One region of the Desulfovibrio sp. ZJ200 genome, then DNA from elsewhere that is predicted to be linked to it. Evidence: predicted binding sites of a transcription regulator. Region 1 holds the regulator's gene; each other region holds the start of a gene.
The links. The regulator sigma-54, encoded in region 1, starts transcription at its own class of promoters, with help from an activator protein. The targets are predictions, from matches to a motif close to CTGGCACGGNNNNTGCTT.
Positions count from the first base shown of each region.

Region 1 (9,724 bases):
TCAGCGGGAGCCGGACGATAAGCCGGGTTCTGTCATGCGGCAAGCCGCATCTGACCGTCATTCCTCTAGGAGCGCAGTTGCCCGCGCCCTCAAGCAACCTACCCGGAAGGCTGTGGCCGGGCCGACCGCCTTCCCTATTTGGTCTTGCTCCGAACGGGGTATGCCGAGCATGCCGCGTCGCCGCGGCATCTGGTGGGCTCTTGCCCCACCGTTTCACCCTTACCCCGCGCCCAAATCCGCAGGGAGGCCAGAAAAAGGTCTGGCGTCCTTCGTGCCGTTTTGGGTGCGGGGCGGTTTGCTTTCTGTGGCGCTTTCCGAGGGTCGCCCCTCCTGGGTGTTACCCAGCGTCCTGCCCTGTGGAGCCCGGACTTTCCTCTCCGGGCGCAATGGCCCGCAGCGACGGTCTGTCCGACTCCCGCATTTTTTTACAGCGTGTCAGAGATCGTTCTCTCCTCTCGGCGAAGCGCCTTGCAAAGCATGCCGTTTTTGCAACGCGGCCGCGCAAGGGGAGGGCAGCAAAAGGCACGTCATGGCGCGGAATCGGCCTGCACAATGACAGATGCGTCAATCGACGGGAGCAGTCACTTCAGGCGCTTCTTCAGGCATGCTGAAATGCTCGCACCAGAAAATAAGACGCTGGCAGTTGGGGCAACTCAGAATCTGCTGACCACGCTGCAACTCAATAAAGGACTGCGGCGGCACGGCAATATTGCAGCCCGAGCAAACGCCGTCTTTGACGGCGACAATCACGGGATGCTCCAGGCGCACGCGAATGAACTCATAGCGCATGAACACGGGCTGAGGAATGAGCTTGCTGACCTGGCTGCGCTTTTCATTCAATTCTTCCAGATTGTCCTTGGCCTTGCGGAGTTTTTCCTCCAGGCCGTCGCGCTTTACTTCAAGTTCTGCCTTAAGGGCAGAATAGTCGCGATCAATTTCGGCCAGCGCGTCATTTTGCAACTGCAACTCTTCCAGAAGAGTCATTTTTTCTTCTTCCCGAGAGCGGTTGACTTTTTCCATGCTGTCCATCTCACGCATCATGGCATGGTATTCGCGTGTATTGCCCACTTGCATGAGCTTGTTCTTGCTCTTTTTGATTCGGGCGGAGTCGTCGTCGATTTCCAGAGAAAGTCGTTTTTGCTGTTCCTGCAAGTGCGCGAGTTTATCCAGCACGCGGTTGCGCTGCGCATCGGCTGCTTCAAAACGCTGCTCCAGTTCCTCAAGGTCACGAGGGGCGCTCTCCAGTTCCTGCCGGACGGCAAAAATGGCGTCATCGACCTTTTGCAATTCCACCAACTGCTTTATCTGATCAAAATACAAGGCACTGCTCATACCATAAACCTCCTGGGAGTCATGACACAACAAGCGGGCGCAGCGGAGACCTGGAAGGCACGAAAAAAATTTCCAAAGGCTCAAGACGCTCCCGCAGCAAACGACACATGCGGCGCATCATTTCTTCTTCAAGGCTGTGATGCCCGACATCAAGCGTGGAAATTTCAGCCGCAAGCGCCGTGTGGTATTTCACGTCGCCGGTTATAAAAAGCCCGGCCCCGGCCACGCGCGCTGCGGGCAGCAGGGAAGAACCCGAACCCGTGCAATAGGCCAGACGTCTGATCGTTCCCGGCGTTGGGCCGCACAGAGCGGCTGTGGACAAGTCCAGGTGACGGGCCAGGATTTTCACAATTGCTTCAAAGCCGAGGGGGGAGGGCAGATCGCCGGCCAGACCGAAGCCGAGAGGAAGCGTATTGCCGAAAGGCTGCCCGCTTGTCGGCTCCAGCACCGCGAGATTGCGCAACTCAAGCTCCTGAGCCAGCCAGCCGGCCGGTCCGCGCCCGTTGACATCCAGGGAGGTATGCGCCGCATAGAGCGGCACATCGGCCACCAGCAGGAGGCGCAAAACCTCGTGGTAGTCGTCCAGCCGAGCGGGCAATACCGGCGTAAGCAGCAGAGGATGGTGACTGAGAATGCACTCTGCGCCCAGCTCAAGGGCATTGCGTACGGAAGAGGGCGTAGGATCCAGGCAGACGGCCAGAGCCGCGACATCCTCGCGCCGGGCAGCTACCTGCAGGCCTGAGCGATCCCAGGACGCTGCCGCGGCAAGAGGCGCAATTTTTTCAATGGCATTAATTATTTCAATAAGTTGCATCAATATTGCCTTTACTAAAAAAGGCACTTTCTTGCCTTGGGCAGAGAAAGCGCCTTGCAAAATCATCCGGCGTACTCAAAGAAACAGAAACTTGCGGCAATAGTGTTCGCACCTTGCAGAGGGCGGCGCGCGAATTTGCTTCGGATTCACGCGACATTGGTTTTACTCCATCTAGCTGCTAATCTGAGAAGATTAGCCCAAAGAAAGAATTTTGTCAACGGGCGAGGGGCGTTGCCACTGCCGCTTTGCGTCAACCGCTTTGGAATGCTGCGGGCTGCGGCTAGAGCATTTTCACTTTGAAAATGCTCTGCTGACGCGAAAGCGGCAGCCGCCGCAACGCGGCGTACATTCAGGCGAAAACCGCGTTTTTCGCCTGAATGCCACCTTTGACTTTCATAAAAAGTCAAAGGTAATCTTGCGCTACTGGCCGCGCAAATAACGCACCGCATTGACAAAAAGCAGCGTTCCGGGCGGATCCAGCTCGCCTCGCGTCCAGGCAGGGTGATTTGTCACATGGTGAAAGGCTTCGGGGTGAGGCATGAGCCCCAGAATACGGCCGGAAGGATCGCTCAGCCCTGCAACGGCAAGGATCGAACCGTTGGGATTAAGCGGATACTCCTGGGTAGGTTTGCCGGTTTCGGGATCTACATACTGCAGAGCGATAAGCTGTTCTGCCTGCAGGCGGCGCAGACAGTCCTCATTCTCGGGAACCAGCTTGCCCTCGCCGTGGCGGACGGGCATGGCCAGCATGGGCAGCCCCTTTGTAAAAACACAGGGGCTTTGGGGGTTGGGCAGCAAGTGCACCCAGCGATCCTCGTAACGCGCGGAATCGTTGTGCCCGAGGGAAACCTGACGCTCAAAACGCACGCCGCCCAGGGCGGGCAGCAGGCCCAGTTTGACCAAAAGCTGAAAACCGTTGCAGATGCCTAAAATCAACTTTCCCTGATCCAGAAAATCCCGCAGATGTTGCAGGAGCGGCGTGCCGGCTGCATCCTTGAGATACCGCCAGCGCATTGCCGCAGCCTGGGCCGCGCCCAGGTCATCGCCGTCCAGAAAGCCGCCGGGAAAGATCAAAAAATCATACTCGGACAAACGTACCCTGGCGGCGACCAGATCGGAAAAATGCACCACATCGGCCCTGTCGGCCCCGGCCAGGCGCGCCGTGTGCGCGGTTTCCAGATGCGAATTGACGCCGTAGCCGGTGATTACCAATACGTTGACCGTGGCCATGCCGGTGGAGCCTCCTTGAAGATCTTCGGAAAACAGCAGCACGGCATACACAGCCGTCTGAAAACGCGGAGCGCCGCTGCCAGGGGCGAGAAAGGCGACCGGGATGACGGCCGCGCCTTGCTGAAAAAGGGAAAAATACACTACGTAGCTTGCGTTGCGTAGTCAATGCTAGCCAAAAAAATCATTTTGGTGTACTGCCATCCGGTTAAGCGGATCAGCTCTTCAAGCAAAAGGTGGGAGGCCATGAAAACCAAGTTTATTTTTGTGACGGGCGGCGTCTTGTCTTCGTTGGGCAAAGGTCTGGCAGCCGCTTCTTTGGGCGCGCTGCTGCAGACGCGAGGCCTTTCAGTAACCATCCAAAAGCTGGACCCTTACATCAATGTAGACCCGGGCACCATGAACCCCTTCCAGCACGGCGAGGTTTTCGTGACCGACGACGGGGCCGAGACGGATCTCGATCTGGGCCATTACGAGCGTTACCTTGACGTGCCCATGTCCCGAAAAAACAACACGACCTCTGGCGCCATTTATAACCAGGTCATTGCCAAAGAGCGGCGCGGCGACTATTTGGGAGCCACTGTTCAGGTCATCCCGCATATTACCGATGAAATCAAGAAAACCGTGCTTTCCCTGGCTGAAGGCGAAGACGCCCCGGATGTGGCGATCATAGAAATCGGCGGCACGGTGGGCGACATCGAAGGCCTGCCTTTTCTGGAGGCAATCCGCCAGTTGCGTTCGGATCTGGGGCGCGACAACTGCCTTAACATCCACCTGACGCTGGTTCCGTATCTGCGCTGTGCCGGCGAGCACAAGACCAAGCCCACGCAGCACAGCGTCAAGGAATTGCTTTCCATCGGCATCCAGCCGGATATCATCCTTTGCCGTTGCGAGCAGAGCATACCTCAGGAAATGCGGCGCAAGATCGCGTTGTTTTGCAATGTGGATCAGGATGCGGTTTTTTCCTCTGTGGATGTGGATAATATCTATGAGGTGCCCCTCAAATTTTATGAAGAGGGCTTTGATCAGAAGGTGGCCATTATGCTGCGTCTGCCTGCGCGCAATGCCCACCTGGAAAACTGGGAAAAGCTGGTGCATGACTGCGCCAACCCTCAAGGCAAAGTGACCATTGCCATTGTGGGCAAGTATGTGGATTTGAAAGAGGCCTACAAAAGTCTGCACGAGGCTCTGATCCACGGCGGCGTGGCCAACAGGGTGGCTGTTGAACTGCGCTACGTCAACTCTGAAAACGTGGATGAACGCAATGCCGCGACGCTGTTCAAAGGCTGTAACGGCATTCTGGTGCCCGGCGGCTTCGGCTACCGGGGGGTGGAAGGTAAAATTGCAGCCATCCGCCATGCTCGTGAGAATCTTGTGCCTTTCTTCGGCATCTGCCTTGGAATGCAATGCGCGGTCATTGAATTCGCCCGCCATGTGGCCGGGCTGGACGACGCCAATTCCGAAGAGTTTAACCCGCTTTCGGATCACAAAGTCATTTATCTGATGACCGAATGGTTTGATTTCCGCACCAAGAATGTGGAAAAGCGCAATGCCGCCAGCGACAAGGGGGGCACCATGCGCCTGGGGGCGTATCCCTGCAAGATTCTCTCAGGCACCAAAGCGCACGAGGCGTATCAAAAGGCATTGATCGAGGAACGGCATCGCCACCGCTATGAGTTCAACAACGCTTTCAAGGAAAGTTTGGCTCAAAAAGGCATGGTTTTCAGCGGTACCGCGCCGGACGACTCCCTGGTGGAAATCATGGAGCTGCCTGACCATCCCTGGTTTTTGGGCTGTCAATTTCATCCCGAGTTCAAGTCCCGGCCTATGCAGGCCCACCCTCTTTTCAGGGAATTTATCAGGGCCGCCAAACAGCACGCAACATCCTGACCTGCCTTTTTTGAGAATTCCACTCCTGCCGGGCATGACCCCACAGGGAAAGGCTGTTGCCTTTCCCTGTGGGGTTTTCGGCACACGCCGCCGGTTTGAAAGCAGCCGGGATGCGGCAGGGCTTGCCCATCGGACAGCACGCCTTATCTTGGAAATTGTGCCTTTCTGTGCTCTGCCGGAGTCCAGGCCGGGCTTCTCTTTCTTTTCATGCTCGCAACCTCCGGCTATTGCATAATTTTTTCGCGTGTGGCACAGTACTTGATACAAGAAAATCTCTTCTCGGGCTTTTTCGTCCGGACTCAGCTAAAAGAGCAGACATGGCACTGGAACTTCGTCAGCAGTTAAAACTGGCTCAACAGCTTGTAATGACTCCGCAACTGCAGCAGGCCATCAAGCTGTTGCAGCTCTCGCGTCTGGAGCTGTTGGAGACTGTGCAGCAGGAATTGCTGGATAATCCTTTCCTTGAAGAATCCGCGGGCGACGATCCTGCGACTGCCGAGCAGCCGGAAAGCCGGCAGGATGCGGCGGAAGAGGGCGTTTACGACAAGGAGCTGGCTCGTGACGCGGACTGGGAGGACTATCTCGGCGAATTCGCCAGCACTCCCCGCCTTGCGCAGTCGCGCGAATCCGAAAGCGCCGAGGAAATTTCGCCGCTGGAAGCCCGGTATGCCGCAAAACCCACGCTTGAAGGCCATTTGCTCTGGCAGTTGCGCCTTTCCACGCTGAGCGAGCGCCAAAAAGAGATCGGCGAGGCGATCATCGGCAACCTCTCTTCTTCCGGCTACCTGCAGGCTACGCTGGAAGAAATCGCCGCACTGACCAGGTCCAGCCCCGAAGAAGTCCAGACGGTGCTCCAGCGCGTGCAACTGTTCGATCCCGTGGGCGTGGCCGCGCGCGACGCGCGCGAGTGCCTCCTGGTGCAGCTCAAAAATCTGCATTATGACCGCGATCCTGTTTTGCTGGATCTGGTGCAGTCGCACCTTGAGGATCTTGAGGCCAAACGCTACAAGCCCCTGCTGCGCAAGTTCAAGTTGGACATGGAGGAGCTCAAGGAATACCTGGTGATCATCCAGAGCCTTGATCCTTTGCCCGGAGCCAGTTTCGGCGGCGGCGAGCCCACCTTTGTGAGCCCGGACGTCTTTGTCTACAAGATGGGCGACGAATTCGTGATTCTGCTCAATGAGGACGGCCTGCCGCAGTTGCAGCTTTCTTCCTTGTCCCGGATGGACATGGAAGCGGCGTCGGAGAAGGAAAAAGAGTATTGCACGGAAAAAATGCGCTCGGCTTCCTGGTTGATCAAAAGCCTTTACCAGCGCCAGCGCACGCTTTATAAGGTGATGGAGAGCATTGTGCGCCATCAGCAGGCTTTTTTTGAAGACGGCGTCACAAAACTGGCCCCGTTGATTCTCAAAGACATTGCCGATGACATCGGCATGCACGAATCCACGGTCAGCCGCATTACCACCAATAAATATGTGGCCACGCCGCACGGGATCTTTGAATTGAAGTTCTTTTTCAACAGTGGCCTTGAATTGGACGACGGCAGCCATGTAGGTTCCGAAAGCGTCAAAGCCCTGATCAAGAAATTCATCGCCGAGGAGGACGCCAAGGCCCCCCTGAGCGACGAGCGCATCGGCGAAATGCTCAAGGAACGCCTTAAGGTCAACATTGCCCGGCGTACAGTGGCCAAATACCGCACTGCGCTTGATATTCCCTCGTCATCCAGGCGCAAGGAGCACTTCTGATTCCGCGTTGTGCGTTGCCATCCAAGGAGGAATGCATGAATATCTCTTTTGCCTTCAAGAATTTCGAGGCCTCCGATCATCTCAAGAAGTATGCCCGTCGCCGTATGGAAAAGCTGGGCCGTTTTTTCGGAAAGTCCGCGGGTCTGGAAGTGAGCGTGGTTCTGACGGTGGACAAGTTTCGCCATCGCTGCGAGGTGACCGTCAGCGGCGAAGGTCTGCATATCAAAGCCACGGAACAAACCACGGACATGTACGCGGCCATTGATCTTGTGACGGACAAGATAGAAGCGCAAATCAAGCGCCAGGTTTCGCGGGTCAAGGAGCAGCGCCGCACGGCTCGCAATGCCGACGTGGATGTTTTTACGTATAATCTTGACGCGCAGCCTGAGGAATCGCAGACGGTGGTGGGCACGGATCGCTTTGCGCCCAAGCCGATGCATCTTGATGAGGCAATTATGCAATTGGACTCCATTGGCGGAGAATTTCTGGTTTTTCTTAATGCGGAAAACAACCGCGTGAATGTGGTCTATCGCAGGCGCACAGCCGGCTATGCTTTGATAGATCCGGTATTGTAAGTATACATAATTTCCTGTCGGAACGATTTTTGTTACAAAGATCGTTCCGACAGGGCAGGCGTTTTGCGTATCATCTGCCGGGCCCCTTTCCGATATGCCGCAGTAAGCCCGCGGAATCAATTTTGCCTGCAACACATCCCTGTTTATTTGTGTTCGCATCGAGCATTGCCATGAGCACATCTGCCCCGCACGCCTTCCCCGATTCCCCTGGCATCAGCGCCTCGGCACATGCGCAGGCGGCGGTGCGGGCCTGCATCGTCACCGGCCTTTCCGGAGCGGGCAAAAGCACGGCTTTGCAGGTGTTTGAGGATTTGCGCTACTTTTCCGTAGACGGTCTGCCCGCCAGCCTGGCGCCGGAAATGGTCGACATGATGGAACGCCCGTCCATGAGCCATTTTAAGGGCATCGCCCTGGGCATGGATATGCGCCAGAACAATTTTCTGGATGAAATCAATGAAGCCCTGAGCGCCATGACCGCCAAGGGCATCCGGCCGCTGCTGCTTTTTCTGGAAGCCGATGCCCAGGAACTTATGCGCCGCTACGCCACCACCCGCCGTCCCCATCCGCTTGAACGGGAGGGCATGGGGCTGGAAGCGGCGCTTTCCGCGGAACGCAGCAGCTTACGCCCGCTGCGGGAAATGGCTGATCTGGTCATTGACACCTCGCGTTTCTCCATCCATGATCTGCGCAGGGCAATTCAAAAACGCTGGAGCGGCAATAAGGGCAACTTGCGGGCCATCCGCGTGAATGTCATCTCATTCGGCTTCAAATACGGCGTGCCGCGTGAGGCTGATTTTGTCTTTGACCTGCGCTTTCTGCCCAATCCCTATTTTGTTGAAAGCTTGCGCCCCCTTTGCGGCAAGGACAAAGCCGTTGCGGATCATGTCCTGGCTTCGCCCGCTGCGCAGGAATTCAAGGGCAAACTGCTCGATCTGCTTTTTTTCATGCTGCCCCTGATGGAAGCCGAAGGGCGCTACCGGGTCGCCATAGCCGTGGGCTGCACAGGCGGGCGGCATCGCTCCGTGGCCATGGCTGAAGAAATTCTGCAGGCGCTGCGCCAGGCGGATTATCCCGCTACGCTGGAGCACCGCCACCTTGAACTCGGCTGAAAAAACTGGCAGGCTTTGCTTTACGAGGATTGCCATGACGGATGAAAAAAAGGCGGCGCAGGTTGGGATTATTATTGTATCCCATGCTGATTACGGATCGGCCATGCTGCGCACTGCCGAATTTATATTGGGACCGCTGAGCGACTGCAGTTCGATCAGCGTTGATGTGGCGCATGAGGTTTCGGAAACCGTGCGCCGTTTGGATGACGCGGCCCAACGTCTGGACAAGGGCGCGGGCGTGATCATTCTCACGGACATGTTCGGCGGAACGCCGACCAATCTGGCGCTTTCCCTGTTGGGAAATCATAATGTGGAAGTGGTGACCGGCGTCAATTTGCCCATGCTGCTTAAAGTTTTCACGTCACGCGACAAAGAGCTCGAAGAACTTGCGCAGCTCGCCGGCGAGGCCGGCGCCAAGGGCATTGTTGTGGCAGGCAGCATGCTGCGCAACAGGGCCCGCGATAAATCGGGCGAATAATAATGTGGTTTCGTGTGGATAATCGACTGGTTCACGGGCAGGTCATTGAGGCCTGGCTGCCCTATACCGGAGCCAGGCATCTGGTGGTGGCCAATAATGAATTGGCCGCGGACACATTACGTCAACAGATCGTGGAATTGGCCGTGCCGCAGCGCGTTCGCACGCATTTTATCCCCCTCCGGCTGCTGGCGGCGACGCTGGACGCCTGCGGCGAGGACACTTTCGTGCTTTTTGCCAACTGCCAGGACGCACGGCGAGCCTGTGACGACGGCATAGCCATGCAGGTGCTTAATCTGGGCAATCTGCACTATGGGCCAGACAAATTGCAGCTTCTGCCCCATGTGGCCCTTTCCGCGCAGGACAGGGAGGATCTGCGCTTCATGCGGCAGCATCTGGTGCAACTTGACTTTCGTTGCGTGCCTACGGAAACCGTGCGAGGATACTATGATCAACTTCTCTGAGCTTGTATTCTCCGGGCTTCCCTACGCTTTTTTTTTGTCCTCGCGGGCGCGGCGCGCTCATCCTGCATTGTAGGCATTATCGACCGGCCCATA
Region 1 covers NZ_JAAKEH010000026.1:39,121-48,844, forward strand. Annotated here, with positions in the region: RNA gene rnpB (RNase P RNA component class A) at 3-416, opposite strand; gene G7Y52_RS08870 (C4-type zinc ribbon domain-containing protein) at 565-1,332, opposite strand; gene G7Y52_RS08875 (Nif3-like dinuclear metal center hexameric protein) at 1,352-2,146, opposite strand; gene G7Y52_RS08880 (hypothetical protein) at 2,133-2,303, opposite strand; gene G7Y52_RS08885 (hypothetical protein) at 2,406-2,585, shown strand; gene G7Y52_RS08890 (phosphoribosylformylglycinamidine synthase subunit PurQ) at 2,567-3,376, opposite strand; gene G7Y52_RS08895 (CTP synthase) at 3,620-5,263, shown strand; gene rpoN (RNA polymerase factor sigma-54) at 5,581-7,008, shown strand; gene raiA (ribosome-associated translation inhibitor RaiA) at 7,044-7,583, shown strand; gene rapZ (RNase adapter RapZ) at 7,754-8,692, shown strand; gene G7Y52_RS08915 (PTS sugar transporter subunit IIA) at 8,727-9,170, shown strand; gene G7Y52_RS08920 (PTS sugar transporter subunit IIB) at 9,173-9,631, shown strand.

Region 2 (9,724 bases), on a different contig from region 1:
CCGCCCGTCTGGTGCGCGGGCACGATGAAACCCAGGCCGCCAGCAGCCGCCTGGCGGTCAGCGGGCAGGCCGCCGTGCAGGCGGGCGGCATTGAGCAGACGGCCGCGGAAATCGTGCGCATTGACGCGCCGCAGGTCCATATTTCATAAGGAGTGCGCCATGTTCGCCCTGACGATGGGTACAGGCCAGACTATGGGCATGCCCGACACCTGCCTCACGCCCACGCCCGCGGGCCCGGTGCCCACGCCCTATCCCAATACCGGCATGAGCTCCATGTGCCCCTCGGCCGTAGCCACAGTGCTCATGGGCGGCACTCCTGCGGTCAATCAGATGGCCAGCATCGCCACGAGCTCCGGCGACGAGCCCGGCGCGGGCACCGGCGTGGTTTCACACATGATCAAAGGCCAGAATATGTGGATTTCCGGCAGCACCTCGCTCATTGTGGGCGGCACGCCGGTTATGCGCCTGACCAGCGCGGGCGGCTGCAACGCCATGGGCATGACGCCCAACGGCACGTCCACCTGCATTGCGCCCAGCCAGACCTTTGTGACGGTGCTGCGATGAAGGGCCGCCGCCTTCCCACAGGCGCTCTCCCGGCGCTGCTCCCGGCGCTGCTCCTGGCGTTGCTGCTGACCTTTGTTGCGCTCCCGGCCGGAACGGCGTCCTTCAGCAAGCTCAAGCCTCTTGAATACCAGGTGTTCGGCGTCACCCTGGAAACGCCGCCGCGCGAGATTCGACGAACCCTGAAGCGCAAGGGCTATCTGCTCACCAGAACCGAGAGGACAGGGGCGGATGCGTATCTGGTGGAGGCCTTTACCGCGGGCAAGCGTCACCGCCTGTTCACCCATGTCTATCTGGCCTCCTGCCCGGAAACCGGAGAAACCGTGGGCATTTACGCCAGCGGGGAAGACGGCGCGACCATCCTGGCCCGGGCCCGCGAACGCTACGGGATCAAAGGCACGGATCTCGCCGTTCCCCCTGCCGACGGCGGACCCGGCGGTTTTATGCGTCCGGAGCGGGCCTACCGCAAGGTCTACCCCAACGTGACCGTCTCCTATTACAAGATCAAAAATTTTGAGAGCTATACCCTGGCTTTTGAAAGCCCGGCGGCCATGCGGCGCTGCCGGAGCACTCGCGCCGGCGACGCTTTGGCTGAAGAGGCCCTGCGCCGCCATATTCAAAAGGAGTCCCGGCAAAAGGCGGTGGCGGATTAGAGCATTTTCTCTTTGAAAATGCTCTATTTTAAATGGTTCAACGAAAATTCTTTCCCCGGCAGAATTACGAGGCAGTGTCCCGAAAAAACAAGGTTTTTTCTGATAAGAGTGAACAGGCCCTAGAGCGGAAACCTCTTCAGCTTCCCGCTCTCGCGTTGCTCCTGCCTTGTCCGTTGCGGCGGAAAAGGCGTGAGAATTTCCTGTTGCGGCGTGCGGTTCCGCAACCGGCCGGGAGCCGAGGAACCCATCTTCCCCCCCGGGATGCGGCTCCCTCGGCTCCCAACAATGAAACGTACGCTCTTGTCTGCTAACCTCTACCTCTTTTGTTTACCGCATGTTATCATTGAGATGTTCTCACGCCGTACCCAGTGCGGCGCGTCGCATCCCTGCCATGCATGGCGTTGCGTCGCGGGCAAGGCCATGCGCCTTTTTTCGGCTGAGCGGGCCTTTGAAAAAGCCTGGCCCTGCAAAGACAATCAGCCTTGGAGCATTTTTTGATTGAAAATATCTAGAGCATTTTGCTTTTGAAATTATTCAATTTCAAAAGCGGCGCTGCCATCATTTCGCGTCCAGGCTTCAGCCGTTGCGACGAAGGAAGCTACGGATGAAGACAGCAACTGGTTACCGCGACAGCCAGCCAACGCAACCGCTGTCGCTATCCGTAAGCAAGCAAAGCTTGCTAACGGCTACCGCAACGCGGTCTGGACGCTCATTCGGCGCGGGCGTCCGCTCCCGCGGCCGCCAGAGCAATTTCAAAGTGAAATTGCTCTAGTTTCAATCAAAAAATGCTCTAATGCGCCCAAAGCAGTTCCGAATACTTGGGCAAGACCCACAGGCTGTCCTCCACCAGCCTTTCCAAAGTGTCCGCATGCGCGCGGCATTGGCTCATGGCGGCCAGAATGTCGTCGCGCGCCTGTCTGGCCTGCTCCAGGGCGTCCTGGCCCTGCCGGGTTTCTTCCACGGCCTTTTCCAGCCTGTGCACGCCGCTTTGCAGGGCCGTGATATGCGTTCGCAGAAGATTGAAGTACTCCTCCTCGCTGTTGGCGGCGTTTTTGCACAGAACCGCGCGGGTCTTGAGCACCGCGTCAGCGGCTTTGGCCTGGGCCTCCAGGCATTGCGGCAAGACCTGGGAGCGCAGCATATTGGCCATCAACTGCCCCTCAATGCACAGGGTCTTGGCGTAGTTTTCCAGCAGGATTTCCTGGCGGGCCAGAATTTCGCGCTCGCTCAGGATGCCGTGACGCAAAAAGACGTTCATGACGTCAGAATCGCTGTAATGCTCCAGGGCCGTCACCGTATTGTTGTAATTGGGCAAATTGCGTCTGGCCGCCTCCTCGGGCCAGGACTCGGCATAGCCGTTGCCGTTGAAGACCACGGGCATATGCTCCTTGAACAGCCGCGGCAGCAGTTCCTGAAGAGCCGCGTTCAACGTGCTTCCCGCTTTGAGCGCGGCTTCCAGTTCCGTAGCGATGTCGTCCAGGGCGCAGGCCACGGCCGCGTTGAGCGCAATGTTCACCGGCGCCACGGATTGCGAGGAGCCCACGGCCCGGAATTCAAATTTATTGCCGGTAAAGGCAAAGGGGCTGGTGCGATTGCGGTCCGAAAGATCCACGGGCAAGGGCGGCAGCGTGGAAACGCCCACCTCCATGACCGGATTTTTTTTGCTTTTGGAAGCCTTGCCGCTGATAATGCCTTCCAGCACTGCCGTGAGCTGCTCGCCCAAATAGACCGAAAGGATCGCGGGCGGTGCCTCGTTGGCCCCCAGGCGGTGATCGTTCCCCGCGCCCACCGTGCCCAGGCGCAGGGCCGTGCCGTGCTTGTGCACCGCGCGCAGCACCGCGGCCAGAAAGACCAGAAACTGCGCGTTGTCCTGCGGCGTAGTGCCCGGATTGAGCAGATTCCGGCCGTGGGAATCGCACATGGACCAGTTGTTGTGCTTGCCGCTGCCGTTGACCCCGGCAAAGGGCTTTTCGTGCAGCAGGCAGACAAAGCCGTGCCGGGCCGCCATGTGCCGCAGCATGTTCATGGTCAGCATATTGTGATCGCAGGCCATATTGGCTTGCTCATAGACCGGGGCAATTTCAAACTGGCCCGGCGCGACCTCGTTGTGCCGGGTTTTGGCCGGTATGCCCAGGGCCAGCAGCTCGTTTTCCACATCCTGCATGAAGCTCATGACCCTGGCGGGAATGGCCCCGAAATAGTGGTCCTCCATTTCCTGCCCCTTGGGCGAAGGCGCGCCCAGCAGGGTGCGACCGGCGAGCATAATGTCCGGGCGCAGCGCGGCAAGGTTTTTATCCACCAGAAAATACTCCTGCTCCGGCCCGACCATGGCCTGAACGTAAGTTGCCGAGGCATTGCCGAAAATGCGCAAGATGCGCAAGGCCTGGTCAGAGAGGGCTGCCGTGGAGCGCAGGAGCGGGATTTTGCGGTCCAGGGCCTCCCCGGAATAGGAATAAAAAAACGTGGGGATGTGCAGGGTCGCGCCGTAGGGCGCCGGGATAATGAATACGGGCACCGAGGGGTCCCAGGCCGTGTACCCGCGCGCCTCAAAGGTGGAGCGGATGCCCCCGGACGGGAAGGAGGAGGCGTCCGGCTCCCCGCTGATCAGCATTTTGCCGGAAAATTCGCTGATCACCTGGCCCTCGGCCGTGGGGGACAAAAAGGCGTCGTGCTTTTCGGCGGTCAGGCCGGTCATGGGGTGAAACCAGTGCGTATAATGCGTAGCGCCGCGCTCAATGGCCCAATCCTTCATGGCGTTGGCCACCACATCGGCAATTTCCGGATTGAGCCGCTCGCCGTTGCGTATCGTATTGGCCAGCTCCCGGTAGACATCTTTGGGCAGGCGCTTGCGCATCACACTCAGGCCGAACACGTTGCGACCGAACACGGAACCCGCCTCATGGGATTTTTCCTCCTGGCAGGAAGGCCGGAGCGGCGCCGCGTCAATGGCTTTGAAGATTGCCTGTTTGCGGGGGGAAGTCATACTCTTGTCTCCTTTTCTCGTCTGATTCTGGCGTGTTACACTGCCTGGTTGCCGCGCTCGCCCGTGCGGATGCGCACCGCGTCCAGCATTTCGCTGATGAAGATCTTGCCGTCGCCCACCCGGCCGGTGCGGGCCGTGGCGATCACAGCCTCCACCACTTTTTCCAGGGCTTCGTCATGCACTACCAGCTCCAGCTTGAGCTTGGGCAGGCAATCCACCTGCATGGTCGTGCCCCGGTAGACTTCAGTATGCCCGCGCTGGCGGCCGAAGCCCTTGATTTCCGTATAATTCAGGCCGTGGATCTCCAGCTCGGAGAGCGCCTTCTTGACCTTCTCGAACATGCCGGGCCTGATGATAATCTCCAGCTTTTTCATGACTCGCTCCTTGTTGCCGTATTCCGTGATTGCGCCCAGGGCGCTACAGCGTATAAGCGCGTTCGTTATGTTCGCTCAGATCCAGACCCGTGGATTCCGCTTCGGGCGTCACGCGCAGGCCGACAAGAGCATCCACGAAACTGAGCAGGACGCGGCTGACGACATAGACAAAAATCCATGTGCCCAGAACCGAGACGAACTGCACCCAAAGCTGATGCGGGTTGCCGTAAAACAGGCCGTCCACGTTGTTGATGGCGGCGCTGGCGAACAGGCCCGTGGCCAGCGCGCCCCAGGTGCCGCCCAGGCCGTGGATGCCCACTACGTCCAGGGCGTCATCATAGCCGAATCTGTTTTTGAGCAGCACGCCGCCGTAGCAGATCATGCCGCCCATGAAGCCGATCAGCATGGAAGGCAGCAGATCCACGAAACCCGCGCCCGGCGTGATGGCCACCAGACCGGCCAGGGCCCCGGAAACAGCCCCCAGGGTGGTGGGCTTGCCAACGCGCTTCCATTCCACGAGCATCCAGCCCAAAATGCCGCCGGCCGAGGCCAGATGCGTGGTCAGCAGAGCCTGACCGGCCAGCGGGCCCGCGGTCAGGGCGCTGCCTGCGTTAAAACCGAACCAGCCGAACCAGAGCAGGCCGCCGCCCAGCAGGGTCAACGGCAGGTTGTTGGGCGTACCGCCCTGCGGCCCGGCGGCCTGCCGCGGCCCGAGAGCCTGGGCGCAGGCCAGCGCAGCTGCGCCGGACGCCATGTGCACCACGGCCCCGCCCGCAAAGTCCACGGCGCCCATCCGGGCCATCCAGCCGCCGCCCCAGACCCAATGGGCCATGGGCGCGTAGACGAAAATCAACCAGAGCCCGGAAAAGAGCAGCATGGCCGAAAAACGGATGCGCTCCGCATACGCGCCCGAGATCAGGGCCACGGTGAGCACGGCGAACATGCACTGAAAGGCCATGAACACGGTATGCGGCAGTTGCGGCGCTGCCGGAGCGGCCACGCCCGCCACGCCACGCAGAAAGAGGTAGGAACAATTGCCGATCAGGCCGCCCACGTCCGGCCCGAAGGCCAGCGTATAGCCCACCACGGCCCAGAGCACGGTAGTCAGGCCCAAAGAGGCGTAACTGTGCATATGGGTGGAAAGCACATTGCGGGCGCGCACCAGGCCGCCGTAAAACAGGGCCAAAGCCGGGGTCATCAGCATGACCAGAGTGGCGCAGACGATCACAAAAGCAGTGTCCGAGGCATTCATGCCCATCTCCCTCATGGCCTGGGCGGCGTTGTGGATACTGCGCGGATCGCGGCAGGGCGCAAAAGCCTGCCGGAGCGTAGCAACAGCCGCCCGTACCGGTTGAAAAACCTTTCAGGCAATGGAGCCGGCGCCTTGGCCCCTGCCCGCGCGGTCTAGAGCATTTTTTGATTGAAAATATTCATTTTCAATCACTTCGCCGCCATCATTTCATGAGCAAAACGCTCTATGCCGCGTCCTCGTTTGCCGGGGGAGAGCATGAAGCGTACCAGGACGTGAAGCGTGGCGGGATTGGTGGGTAACACTGTAATTTTACAGGATATTTTTTCTACTCCTCCATGCCGTTCTCACGCGTGTGCCCTGCTTGGCAATAAAAAATCCACATTTCTGTAGAAAAATAAAAAAGCTCAGGCCCGCGCACAGCGCAGACCTGAGCAGATCCCAAAAATAGTATATAAAATGAAAAGGTTATCGTACTATCTTAAAATACACATTTTTGTAGATATTTTGCGCGGCTTTTTGGTCTGAACAGACAAAGAGAGGGCAATAAAACGCCTGGCGTCGCGCTGCCTGCGGTTGTGGCAACAGAAAAAAACGTCAGGAAAATCTACATTCAGGTAGATTTATCCCGTTCGAGCGGAGCGAGTTACGGGCGCGGTAGCTGTAGCCCGCAAGGGCGTACAGATAGCGACAGCAGCGCTATCGACAGCAGAGATGCGACCGGATGGCGGCCCGCAGGGCCGTGCCCGTTAGCCCAAAGGGCTTACGGGCATCGACAGCAGAGATGCGACCGGATGGCGGCCCGCAGGGCCCCTTCAGCGGGCGCTGTGCAGCGCTTATTGCCCGATGCTTTGAGGCGGGTTGGCGTTTTCAGGCGCGTCCCGATCTGCCATCCGCCCCTGGGCCGCCACAGCCGCGGCCCGGAAGTCTTTGTAGTCCAGCCCGTATTTCTTGAGGCGCAGGGCCATGATTCGCTCCGTAAGGCCGAGGCGCGCCGCGGCTTTGCCCATCCGGCCGCGGCTCCATTCCAGGGCTTCCACAATGCAGGCGCGTTCCAGCTCATCCAGGCGTTCCTGCAGCCCGCCGGAAATTCCGGGCAGCGCGCAGCAGGCGCTGCCGCCCTGCCTGCCGGCGCACTGGACGCTGTGCAGGCCCGGCGGCAAATGCTGGGGCAAAATCAGCCCTTCCCGCCCCACCAGAAGCACGGCCCGCTCCATGACGTTTTCCAGCTCGCGGATATTCCCGGGCCAGGCGTAACGTTGCAGCATATCCATGACGGCCAGGGAAAGACGCGCGTTTTTGCGGTTCCCGGCCTGCGCGTAGCGGCGGATAAAGTGATCGGCAAGCGGCAGAATATCTTCCGGACGCCGACGCAGAGGCGGCAGAAAAATGGGGAAGACATTCAGCCGGTAGAATAAATCCCGGCGAAAGCCGCCCTGCGCCACCATTTCTTCCAGGTTGCGGTTGGTGGCGGTGATGATCCGCACATCCACATGCCTTGTTTCCATGCCGCCCAGGCGTTCAAAGCTGCGCTCCTGCAAGACGCGCAACAGCTTGGCCTGGGTCATCAGCGACAGCTCGCCCACTTCATCCAAAAACAATGTGCCGCCGTCAGCCAACTCAAAGCGGCCCTTGCGCATGGCATTGGCCCCGGTAAACGCGCCGCGTTCGTGCCCGAAGAGCTCGCTTTCAATGAGGTTTTCCGGCAGGGCCGCGCAGTTCAGCGATATAAACGGCCTGGCCGCGCGCGGGCCGGACGCGTGGATGGCCCGGGCCGCCAATTCCTTGCCCGTGCCGGATTCCCCCTGCAAAAAAACCGTTGTGGCGGAAGAAGCCACCTGGGCAATCTGGGCATAGACCTTCTGCATGATTTCCGAGTTGCCCACAAAACCTTTGGGCCGCAAGGAGGGCCGCCCCTCTTCGCTCATTCTGCCCTGCGTTTCCAGAGCCGTATGCCCCAGAAGCGAGGCAATGATCAGGAGCAGGCGCACGTCGTCTTCCAGAGTGGCGGTGTCGGCCAGGAGGCGATCCACGGAAAGCGCGCCCACCACTTGACCATTGAGCCGGATGGGCACGCAGATGAAGGAAATATCCTCTTTGCTCAGATCGCGTGAGCGCGTGCGGTTCAGAAAAAGCGGCTCCCTGGAAACATGGGTGATGTACATGGGCCGCCCGCTCTCAATAACCCGGCCAGTAATGCCTTCGCCGCGCACATAATGGCCGCGGCGTCGCTCCGCCGGTTTGAGGCCGTAGGACGATTCAATGCGGATCTCGCCTGTCCGGGGGGAAACCAGAGTGATGGCCCCGCGCATCATGTGCAGATGTTCCGCGATCAGGGCCAGGGCTTTATCCAGGACGCTGGCCACGTCTGTGACCGCATTCATGACCTGGACCAGCTCCAGCAAAAGCGTAAGCTGGCTTTCGCAATGGCCGGGGGTGGGCATGGAGGGGAAAGCCGGGCTGCCTGCCCTGGTTGCGCGCAACGTGGATTTGATCCTGGGCATCTGCCGCCTATATCCCAATCGGCCGCGCCGCGCAATGCGCGGCGCAAGGCGCCGAAAGCGCGGGACTGCCCGCACATCCGGGAGTCTGAGCAGCGTTGGAGCGTTTGCCGGTCAGGCCGACAGCGGCGCACCCACACTGCGCCGAAAACAGGGCCAGGGCTGCCGCATACGATGCGGCAGCCCTGACGGCGATGCGGCAGCATCGCCCGAAGCCGCAGGCTTCGTGGGAGCGAAGTGCGCGCCGCCGAAGCAGCTCTTACCAGCGTTTATGATATAACAAATTATTGCACTTAGAGTATATTGCTTTTGAAACGCTCGCTCTAGAGCTTAACGGCACAAGTAAATTTCGCCTGCTCCTTAGCTGTTGGCATGGCTTCTCTCTGCCAGGTCGTTTAGCTAATTTCATTAGCGAAATACTCTACTATTCAGATGCGTCTGCCCTAAAACAGGGGATGAGCGCCTTGACACAATGCTTTTCTTCCCATACAAGGCTCCTTCGCTCGTCCCCATCGTCTAGCCGGCCCAGGACAACGGCCTTTCACGCCGTCGACAGGGGTTCAAATCCCCTTGGGGACGCCAAAGATTTCAGTGGGTTGCAACAGCCCTCGCTTACTGGAGTCTGCTGGTTACAGACTCCCGGTTACAAAATGCCTCATGAGTTCGCTCCTCATGGGGCATTTCCCTTCTCTGCCGCAGCTCGCTCCGCTGCAGTTCATCCTCTGCCACCAGGTGCGCCATCAGAGCGGCTCCGGCCTGACCGATATCGGTCTTGCTCAGGGATGCCTGAATGGCCTCTTGATCCGTATACAGCCCCATCTTGCGCAGGTAGAGCATTTTGCTTTTAACTTTTTACATAGCCACAGGATTTAAACCATCCTTCAGCGTCTTTTTGTGTGATACAACTTAATGCTTTTCCAATGGATTTGTACAGTTCATCACATGTTTTTGCTTTCATACCCCGAAGTAATTGTTTCACTTTGCTCCACATCTTTTCAATGGGATTTAAATCCGGGCTGTATTCTGGAAGGAAAATATACTTGCAGCCTTTTTCCCTTATCAAGTTTTGGGCTGTTTTTGATTTATGGACATTCAAATTATCCATTATAACAATATCGTTAGCTTTAAGCGTTGGAAGAAGGAATTTTTCAATATAGGCATTGTACATTTTTCCATCCAGTGCCCCATCAAAAACAACACTGCAAGTTTCTCCCGTTACCCGGATTGCTGAAAGTATGCTTATCCTTTCCCAACGTCCCTCTGACGCATGATCATGGCAACGTTGGCCATCTCTGGCTCTGCCGTATAATCTCGTCATATTGGTTTTGGCACCGGTTTCATCAATAAATATCAATCTATTACATGAAGCTTTTTGCTGGAACAGTTTCCATTCCTCACGTTTC
Region 2 covers NZ_JAAKEH010000012.1:56,889-66,612, forward strand. Annotated here, with positions in the region: gene G7Y52_RS05460 (DUF3540 domain-containing protein) at 1-149, shown strand, start outside; gene G7Y52_RS05465 (DUF4150 domain-containing protein) at 160-564, shown strand; gene G7Y52_RS05470 (hypothetical protein) at 561-1,214, shown strand; gene G7Y52_RS05475 (glutamine synthetase III) at 2,005-4,197, opposite strand; gene G7Y52_RS05480 (P-II family nitrogen regulator) at 4,233-4,571, opposite strand; gene G7Y52_RS05485 (ammonium transporter) at 4,615-5,823, opposite strand; gene G7Y52_RS05490 (sigma 54-interacting transcriptional regulator) at 6,657-8,324, opposite strand; tRNA gene G7Y52_RS05495 (tRNA-Glu) at 8,827-8,903, shown strand; gene G7Y52_RS14890 (hypothetical protein) at 8,934-9,158, opposite strand; gene G7Y52_RS05500 (IS630 family transposase) at 9,166-9,705, opposite strand.
Region 2: G7Y52_RS05485 (ammonium transporter) is a predicted target of sigma-54. The motif match lies at 6,075-6,092, and genes of this name have one in related genera.

Region 3 (9,724 bases), on a different contig from region 1:
CTTGCCGTATTTTGGTGGCCGTGTTGAAGGGGGCAAAATCATCGGCCAGAGTCTGATCGACAAGCTGATTGCGGTCGGCGAGGTACAGGACATTTCCGACAACTCCGGCCTTTTTCAGCCGCCAGACTATCTGGAAAGCCGTGTAGGTTTTGCCCGTGCCTGTTGCCATGACCAGCAACACGCGCCTGCGATGCCTGCCGATAATGGCGTCCACCGTGCGGTTGATGGCCTGCATCTGGTAATAGCGCGGCGTGTGTCCATCGGCGGAGGTATAATAGGGCGCGCTTTCCAGCTTCTGTCCTTCTTCATCCGCTATGCCGTGCAGTTCGCGCCAGCGTTTCCACAAGTCATCCGGCGAGGGAAAGGCGTCAAGGGTAATAGTGCGCTGTGTGGCTGTGGGGACTTCGTACTCTATGAAATCCTGCCCGGCAGAGGCGTAGGCGAAGTCAACGCCAAGCATACGCGCATAGGCAATGGCCTGATCAAGGCCGTCCTGTGCGGTCCTGGTGGCTTTTTTTGCCTCAACCACGGCAAGGGGGAGATTAATGCTACGGCAAAGGATATAGTCGGGTTTTGTGCGGGTTGACTGGTTATCTTTCTGGGCAAAATTTTGTCCGGGGATAATGCGGTAGCGATCAGCCTTGAGGGAATATTCCATGAGTATCTGATCCGCCTTCCAGCCTGCCTTTTGAATGGCGGGGGTGATACGTCTCAGCTTGGTATCTTCTTCGGATTCATTGCCGAATCGTTTTATTGGCATACGGGGCGTCCCCCTTCAATACTCGGGATATTCGCTTTAATTCGATGTTAGACGGAACGGGTACGGAGCGCAAGCTAGAGCATTTTCTCTTTGAAAATGCTCTGCTGACGCGAAAGCGGCAGCCGCCGCAACGCGGCGTACATTCAGGCGAAAACCGCGTTTTTTGCCTGAATGCCACCTTTGACTTTCATAAAAAGTCAAAGGTAATCTGCTCTATCTCCATAAGTATATCCAACTAGAGCATTTTGCTAATGAAATTAGCTAAACTATCCGGCAGGGCGAAACCATACAAGCCGTGAAAGCGCAGGCAAAATTTACTTGCGCTGTTAAGCGCCGGAGCGAGCGTTTCAAAAGCAATATGCTCTAAATGTTATAACAGGGAAAATATGATTACATTTTTTCATCCTGAATCTATTGCTTCCGCATTGATATAGATTTACTATTAAATTTAGTTTTACTGATGTTTATCATTGCGCAAGGAGTAAATATATGCCTGCAACCTGGAAAAAATATGGATGGGCAGTGGCCGCGTTCGTTGCATTGGCCGCTGCGCAGGTCCATGCCTCTTCCAATAACCCACTGGTGGGAGAAAAACTGTATAAAGAATCCTGCATGGCCTGTCACACGGAAGAACCTGCAGGAATGATGGGCGCTTCCACGGCTTTGCTCGTGAAAAGAATGCATACTGTCAAAGCAATGAAAGCGCCTGAGAACAAAGTTGCTCATATGCAAAAGGTTTTGAAGACGTTCTCGGATCAGGAGATTACTGATATTGCTGTCTATCTCAATGGCATGAGATAAGCTTGCATATTTCGCCGCAGAGTCTGTTGTGAAAGCAGTGGACTTTGCGGCAATTTTATAAATTTTATCCTATTGCGTAGAATTTATTAAAGTCCTCGCGTTATGAGCACGGTTTTATTTGAGAGAGGTAATTATTTTTTTGTTTTCGTTGTAGAATTTCAGATATTTTTCATTACGGCTGTTCTGTTTTTCTGAACAGGCTATACTAACAGCTATTGTAGCTGATTTCAATACAATAATGGAGCAACTATGAGCGTTAACGGAATGATGATGCAATACTTTGAGTGGTATATGCCTTCAGGCATATTGTGGAAAAAAGTCAAGGATTCCGCAGAGCAACTTTCCCGGGAAGGAATCACGGCCCTCTGGCTTCCCCCTGCCTACAAAGGCGCGAGCGGCAAGGAGGATCAGGGCTATGCGGTTTATGATCTCTATGATCTGGGCGAATTTGATCAAAAAGGCAGCGTGCCCACAAAGTACGGCACCAAGGATGAACTGCTGGAAGCCGTGCAGGCCGCGCATAAGCACAATATTCAGGTGTATGCCGATATTGTTCTGGATCATATGATAGGCGCGGATGCAACCGAAATCGTCAAGGCCGAGGAGCACAATCCGGACAACAGACTGGAGAAAGAGAGCGGTTTGAAAGAAATTGAAGTCTGGACGCATTTTACCTTTCCGGGCAGGCACAAGAAATACTCGGATTTTGAATGGCATTGGTACCATTTCACCGGCATTGATTACGACGAACGCAAGGACGAAGAGGGCATTTTCAAATTTCATGGCAAGTATTGGGAAAAACAGGTGGATCAGGAGAACGGCAACTTCGATTATCTGATGGGCGCCTCTCTGGATCTGAACCATCCGGAAGTGAAAGAGCAGCTTAAACGCTGGGGCCTGTGGTTTATGAAAACCACGGATCTGGACGGATTTCGCCTGGATGCCGTCAAACATATGAAGTTCAGCTTTTACAACGAATGGCTGGACGAGATGCGTTCAAAATACAGAGAAGAACTCTTCACTGTGGGCGAGTACTGGAATTCGGACCTCGCGGCCCTGAAAAACTATGTGGACACCACAGAAGGCGCTCTTTCCCTTTTTGACGTGCCCCTGCATTTTAAATTTTATGAAGCCTCCAACGGCATGAACACTTTTGACATGCGTACCATTTTCGACGGCACGCTGACCCAGGACAACCCCAACAAGTCAGTGACCTTTGTTGACAACCACGATACCCAGCCGGGCCAGGCGCTGGAGTCCTGGGTGCAGGAATGGTTCAAGCCTCTGGCCTATGCCATGATCCTGCTCCGTCAGGACGGCTATCCCTGCATTTTTTATGGAGATTACTACGGCATCGAGCACAGCGGGAATCCCCCCTTGCGGGAGAAGCTGCTGCCTTTGATGCAAGCCAGAAGAGAGCATGCCTACGGCAAGCAAAATGACTACTTTGATCACCCCAACACTGTCGGCTGGACGCGGGAAGGCGACGACGAGCATGAAAATTCCGGCCTTGCCGTGCTTCTGACCAACGGCAGCGACGGTGAGAAAAAAATGTATGTGGGCAAAAAATTCGCCGGTTCGCAGTTTTACGACATCACCGGCAATGTGGATGAACTTGTTACCATAGAAGAAGACGGAAATGGCCTGTTTACAGTCAAGGCCGGTTCCGTTTCCGTGTGGGTCAAGAAAATCTGATTGCCGATCCGCGGGATTGTGCCTTGATCTTAGAGCAGATTACCTTTGACTTTTTATGAAAGTCAAAGGTGGCATTCAGGCGAAAAACGCGGTTTTCGCCTGAATGTACGCCGCGTTGCGGCGGCTGCCGCTTTCGCGTCAGCAGAGCATTTTCAAAGTGAAAATGCTCTAGAGCAGATTACCTTTGACTTTTTATGAAAGCCAAAGGTGGCATTCAGGCGAAAAACGCGGTTTTCGCCTGAATGTACGCCGCGTTGCGGCGGCTGCCGCTTTCGCGTCAGCAGAGCATTTTCAAAATGAAAATGCTCTAAGCAGGGTCTGCCGCCCATCCGGATGGGCGGCAGACCCTGCTCTTTTGGGCAAGGCTGAGGGTGCCACGGGCAATTGCGCTGCAGGGCATGAGATTCTTTTCGCCGTGACGCGCAGGTCAAAAAAACGTCGTTGTGCGGCGTTTTTTACGTTTTTCATTTTGTAACTAATGAAAAATATTATTCTAATTCCAGAGTGGAATAAACTTTGCTTGCTGAAGGCAGGCATTCCCCGCCGGAATGCGGGAGGTTGTATGAAAAGTTTGTTCAATAGCCAGATCGGCCTTGTGGGCAAGGTCATGGACATGCAGTTGCAGCGGCAGAATGTGATCGCCAGCAATCTGGCCAACGTGGAAACGCCCAATTACAAGCCGCGCGAATTGACCTTTGAAAAAGAATTGCAAAAATCCCTGGGCCTGGACATGAGAGGCGTCATGAGCCGCACTGACCGGGGGCACATCCCCACAGCCTTCAATCCCGACAACTTCGGGCCGGAATGGTCCAAACAGTTCAAGCCGCGCCAGATCCACGGCGAGGATCGCGTCAGTCTGGACAAGGAAATGGCCAAGCACGCCAAAAATCAGCTCCAGTACACGGCTCTGACCCAGGTGATGACCAAGAGCTTTGAGGGGCTTTCCACAATTATCCAGGACGGCAAGCAAAGCTGATCAGGAAGGTGAATTGTCATGGATTTTCTGACCGCGCTGGACATCAGTGCTTCCGGGCTGACGGCCGACCGTACCCGGATAAATACCATAGCCATGAACCTGGCCAATGCAAAGACCACGCGCACGCCCCACGGCGGCCCCTACCGGCGGCGCACCGTGGTGCAGGTGGCCACGGATGTGGATGATCCTTTTTCCGTGCACATGCGTTCGGCCCTGGATCGCGAGCTCAAAGGCGTGCGCGTGCTGGCCGTAAGCATGGACAAGCGGCCGCTCAAACAGGTCTATGAGCCGGGCCATCCCGACGCCAATGCCGAGGGCTACGTCTTTTATCCGGATATCAACGTGGTGGAGGAAATGGCCAACCTGATGACCGCCCAGCGCAATTACGAGGCCAATGTCACCACAGTGGAAGCCCTCAAGGGCATGTACCTGAAAGCTCTGGAAATAGGCAAATAAGGGTTTGGGCGCATTTCGCGCAGGCATCCGGCAGTCTGTTTTCCGGGCGCGGCCCGGCGCGGAGAAAGGGCCCGCGGCAGAGCGGCAAAAGGGTTTACTAGAGCAATTTCACTTTGAAATTGCTCTGGCGGCCGCGGGAGCGGACGCCCGCGCCGAATGAGCGTCCAGACCGCGTTCTGGACGCGAAATGATGGCAGCGCCGCTTTTGAAATTGAATAATTTCAAAAGCAAAATGCTCTAGAGAGGAGTGAAGGCATGAGCGTTCAGGCATTGGGCTTGCGGGCCTACAGCGATGCATTGCGGCATTTCAGCAAGGTGGAGGGAAATCTCAAGCAGGGCGTGCCTGTGGGCAGGCAGACGCTGTTTGCCAAAACCCTGGATCAAAGCCTCTTGCGCGACAGCGTGGATCGCGGCGAAAATTTCGGGGCCCAGGCGGATTTCATACAGCGGGTTGCGAGCCCGCATACGGCCGTCACTCCGAACAACAGCTTCACCGACACAGTGAAGAACTCGCTGAACAGGGTCAACGAGCTGCAGAGCGCCAAGGCGCAGGCCATTGAAGATTTTGCCTCGGGCCGCAGCCAGAATGTGCATGAACTGATGATCACCATGCAGAAATCCAGCCTGGCCATGAAGATGACCAGCGCCGTGCGCGGCAAGGTGCTGGAAGCCTACAAGGAACTTTCCAAAATGCAGTTTTAGAGCGGTTAGAGCATTTTCAAAGAGAAAATGCTCTAGCGCACAGATTTGACTTTTCCAGCAGTTTCCCTATCTTTTCATTGAAAGAGCCCACGGCTCCCATGTCGGGACGACTAAGGATAGGCCCGGCATGCGTAGCAGCGTGTCTTGCACTAACCTTGCCGCTGTCATCCGTGATGCTCTTTTGCTCCTCACCTACAATATCGTAGCCTGTCAGCAGCCAAGTTTTTTTCTTGCCGTGTTCCTCCAGCGAGAGCACAGCCCTGTATCCGTCTTTATCCAGATGGACTGTCTTGTTGCCCTCGACGAAACGCGTAATCTTTCCATTGGCTACCGCTTCCAGCACGGGGGCAATGCAGGCGCTTCCGTGGCGCTGTTCGATGTGGATAAGCCCCTTTTTCTCGTTGCCCCTGATGATGGTCACGTCATTGGTGCCCCCGAACTGCTCAAGGTCGTTGCGCAGGCCCGGCACTGCAGCTTCCGCCTTGCCATTGGCAATCTCGCGCATGGCGTCTTCCACCTTGTCGCGCCGTGCACCCTGAGCAGAAGGCGAGTCCCACTCCGCCAGTCCGACATTGCCCTTGGTGATTTCCCCAGTCTCGGTCTGCACCTGGAAGTGCTTTCCCTTGCTGGTGGTGAACCATTTCCTGGCGTCCAGAGCCCCGTCAGCCACCACCACGAAGGCCTGCGCATAGCTACTGGTGGTATGCTTTGCGGCGCTTCGGACAAAGTCTCCGGCGATCTTCCGGGCCTTGTCGCTCCAGCGGCGCATCCAGTAGCGGAACAGGCGCCCCAAGACCTTCTGCATCATGCGCGGGGGGGGAGGCGTCCTGCGCGATGTCCTGCGCAGGCTTGGGGGCAGCGTCGGGCACGATGCGGGCCTCGTCCTTGCGATAGGCCGCGCGCAGCCACCAGACGGTGGCTCGCTGCATCTCGTCGATGAGCCGGAGCAACTGGCGGCGGTAGGCGGCGCGGACGCCCGCATTGGGGTGGAGGGCGCGAAGGAACTTAGAGCAGATTACCTTTGACTTTTTATGAAAGTCAAAGGTGGCATTCAGGCGAAAAACGCGGTTTTCGCCTGAATGTACGCCGCGTTGCGGCGGCTGCCGCTTTCGCGTCAGCAGAGCATTTTCAAAGAGAAAATGCTATAGGCACGGGGGGCCTCCTCGTCCGCAAAGCGCAGATTGACAACCTCAAAGAGAGGAGCTATCTTTTTATCAATCAGCGACGGATTTCGCTCTTCATGATTCGGCAAAGGCCCGAAAGACACTTGAGCGGCATCCGTCGCTTTTTTTTGTATGCTTTTCCCGATCCCTGAACGGCCGGGTTCCTTCACGCGTCACGCTGTAGACCATTTGGAACATCGACGTATGCGCCCGCACGGCCGGAGGCTTTGCAGCCGAGCTTGAGCACCTGGAAATTCAGGGCATACAGGACGAGGGCACGCCCGGCGAGCGCAGTTATTGGGAGGTCAAGGACAGTCTCGCCTCCATGCAAGGCTTGCGGGAGCGTGACCCCTACACGTTTTACGCTCAGGTGCAGCAGCGGCCCACGCCGCCGGGCGGAGCCATGATCAAGACGGACTGGATACAGCAGTACGCGAGCCCGCCCGGAACATTGCATACCCTGCTGTTTGTCATGGATACCGCGCTCAAGACGGCCGAGCGCAATGACTACTCCGTCCTCTCGCTGTGGGGCTTCGACGGCGTCAGCGTCTATCTGCTGGACGTGGAGCGCGGCGAGTGGGAAGCCCCGGACCTGCTGACGACTTCGGCGGCCTTTCTGGCCCGGCACCGGCCGCGGCGGCCCTCTCCGCTCAGGCTGCGCGGCGTGCTGATTGAGGACAAGGCCAGCGGCACGGGTTTGATACAGAGCCTGCGGCGTGACGAGACGTTGCGGGACATGCCGATCATTCCCGTGCAGCGCGGCACGGACAAGGTGAGCCGCGTCAATGACGTGCTGCCGTTCATCCGGGCCGGCCGCCTGCGCGTGCCCGAGTCCGCGATCCCCAGGGATGGGAGGGGAAAGGCGAAGGGCTGATACCGTTTTACGCCGCCCTTGTTCAGCGCCGCACCAGGAGCGAAAAGACCCTGTTTCTGGGAGACGCCTGCACGGGAGCCGACGAGATCGCCAAGTTGCAGGAGGAGGACATGGGCAGAAAGCCCACGGACTTCCCAGGCGCGGCGGCCTTGTGTTTCGCGCTTGCGGAAATCGACGTTGACCCATGGCCGGAATGGGGCGAGCGCGCCAAACTCTACGGAGGGCCTGCCGACGAGCTGGGAGGCTACTGATGGAGCGTGCCAATGCTGTGTCGTATACCCCGAAAATCCTGAAGAGTATGCGGGAAATCTGTGAGGAAATGGGCGTTTGCGCCAAGGTGGTCAGGATATGGGTTGCCGCGGGCGCGCCCGTTGCCGTTGAGGGCAGCGACAAGAGGCGCAAATACAGCGCCGAGGCGGCACGTCTGCAACTGTGGCGCGAGTCGGTGGCCGGCACAAAACAAAAGGCCGAGGCGTAAGCTGCCCCGGCCTGAATCCTGATGCTTTTTAGCCCGCCAACGCGGCCCGCACGGTATCCGGCGCTTTTTCGATGACGCGCAGGTACGCGCGTGCTGCGGGGTCGGGCTTGCGTTTTCCTTGTTCCCAGCCGCGCACGGCATACAGGGACAGTCCGAAGCTCGCGGCGAAACTCGCCTGCGTCATGCCCATGCGCTCCCGGATGGCTTTCACATCCACATGCTCGGGCGCGCGCGCCACCTGAACGACGTGTTCCACGTATTCCGATTTGGGCATTTTGCCCTGGGCGATCTGGACCGCCTGTTCCATGCTCTTGAGGAGCTTTTCGCCAAATTCGCTCATATCTATTTCACTCCGTAGGCTTTGAGGAGTTCTCCCACAAACCTTTTCAGGCCGTTCTTTTCCCCCATCGTCAGGGTGTCTTTGCGATTTTTGGGATATATCATCAGCGCAAACACCGGTATGGACTCCGCGTAGTAATAATAGATAACGCGGTACCCACCGCTTTTGCCGCCTCCCCGCCTCCCTGGCGCGCCCAGCGCACCTTTCGCACACCCCCCGTCTGCTCGATAATATCCCCGGCCTCGGGATGTTCCGCCAGAAACAATATCAGATCGTTCCGCTCGTCTTCGGTCAGGAGGGCTTTCACTTCATGCGTAAACGCCGGAGTTTCCACTACCGTCATAGGGGTGTTTTGCATGGGGATATATGTAATACATTGTCTTACTTACGTCAAGATCGAAAAACCTGTCAAGTTGTCCTGAGATGCACCTGGGACGTGCTGAGATGGTCCTGGGTAATCCTCCCCAGATTCTCCATGCTATGCTTCCGGCAAACCGGGAGCGTTTTTCATGGTGCATACCGAGTTCATCCGTCGCTTTTTGGCCCGCTGGGAGACGCGGCAGCTTGTCGCCTATATGCCATGCCGCAAACGCAATTTCACGGGCCGGGAAAAGCGGGCCGAGTGCGGGGAGCCCATTGGCGCGTCCGGCGTGACGGTCGGTACCGGTCTGGACCTCGGCCAGCAGGCAGAGGCCGATCTGCGGCGCATGGGGATTCCCGCGCCACTTACTCTCACCGATGCACAGTGCGAGGCCGTGGATGCGGCCGTGCATGGCGACTATATCCGCAGGGCCGCAGCGCTTTACGACCGGGATAGCGCGGGCCTGCCGTTTGCGAACGTGCCGCCCCAGGCCCAGGCAGTCATTGTCTCCCTGTTTTACCAGTTGGGCGCGCCTTCCGGGTACCCCAAAACATGGAAGTATCTTTGCGCCGGGGACTGGGCCCAGGCCGCCCGTGAACTGCAAACCGGGTTCAAACGGTACGCCAACCGTCGCGCGGACGAGGGGCGGTTGCTGGCGGAGGTTGTGTGATGATCAAATTTTTCACGTCTCTTTTGGGTCTGGGGGGAAAAGCCCTGGACAGAATCCTGCCGGATCGGGCCAGGCTCCAGGAAAAGAATCTGGAAATCAATGGACCGGAACACGGCCGCGAGTATCGCGCGCCTGGAAGCCAAGGTTGACGCCCTCATCATCCGTTTTGACGAGGCCATCACCACTCAGGTCAAGGATCACGGCAAACGCCTTGGCGTTCTGGAAAGGCGCGCGGTCTGGCAGGCGGGATGGATAGCCGGAGCCGGTCTTGCCGAACCGGGCGTCCAGAGGCTGCCAATTCAAGCTGGCAATGGAGCCGGGCGTCCATATCGGAGACATCGCAAACGCGCCGAAAATCCAGAAGTTCTATGAGCCGGAGGAGTGGCGGGCCTTGCTGGGGCGGTTCTTCGGCCAGGTGCAAAGCGGCCATGCCGACGGCATGGTGACG
Region 3 covers NZ_JAAKEH010000061.1:275-9,998, reverse strand. Annotated here, with positions in the region: gene G7Y52_RS13165 (DEAD/DEAH box helicase family protein) at 1-760, opposite strand, end outside; gene G7Y52_RS13160 (hypothetical protein) at 805-999, shown strand; gene G7Y52_RS13155 (c-type cytochrome) at 1,250-1,561, shown strand; gene G7Y52_RS13150 (alpha-amylase) at 1,811-3,256, shown strand; gene G7Y52_RS13145 (hypothetical protein) at 3,409-3,585, opposite strand; gene flgB (flagellar basal body rod protein FlgB) at 3,819-4,232, shown strand; gene flgC (flagellar basal body rod protein FlgC) at 4,251-4,688, shown strand; gene fliE (flagellar hook-basal body complex protein FliE) at 4,944-5,390, shown strand; gene G7Y52_RS13125 (hypothetical protein) at 5,407-6,198, opposite strand; gene G7Y52_RS13115 (hypothetical protein) at 6,879-7,427, shown strand; gene G7Y52_RS13110 (hypothetical protein) at 7,538-7,678, shown strand; gene G7Y52_RS13105 (MerR family transcriptional regulator) at 7,678-7,905, shown strand; gene G7Y52_RS13100 (helix-turn-helix domain-containing protein) at 7,934-8,245, opposite strand; gene G7Y52_RS15075 (hypothetical protein) at 8,349-8,588, opposite strand; gene G7Y52_RS13095 (pesticin C-terminus-like muramidase) at 8,755-9,276, shown strand; gene G7Y52_RS13090 (hypothetical protein) at 9,273-9,425, shown strand; gene G7Y52_RS13085 (hypothetical protein) at 9,545-9,724, shown strand, end outside.
Region 3: flgB (flagellar basal body rod protein FlgB) is a predicted target of sigma-54. The motif match lies at 3,761-3,778, and genes of this name have one in related genera.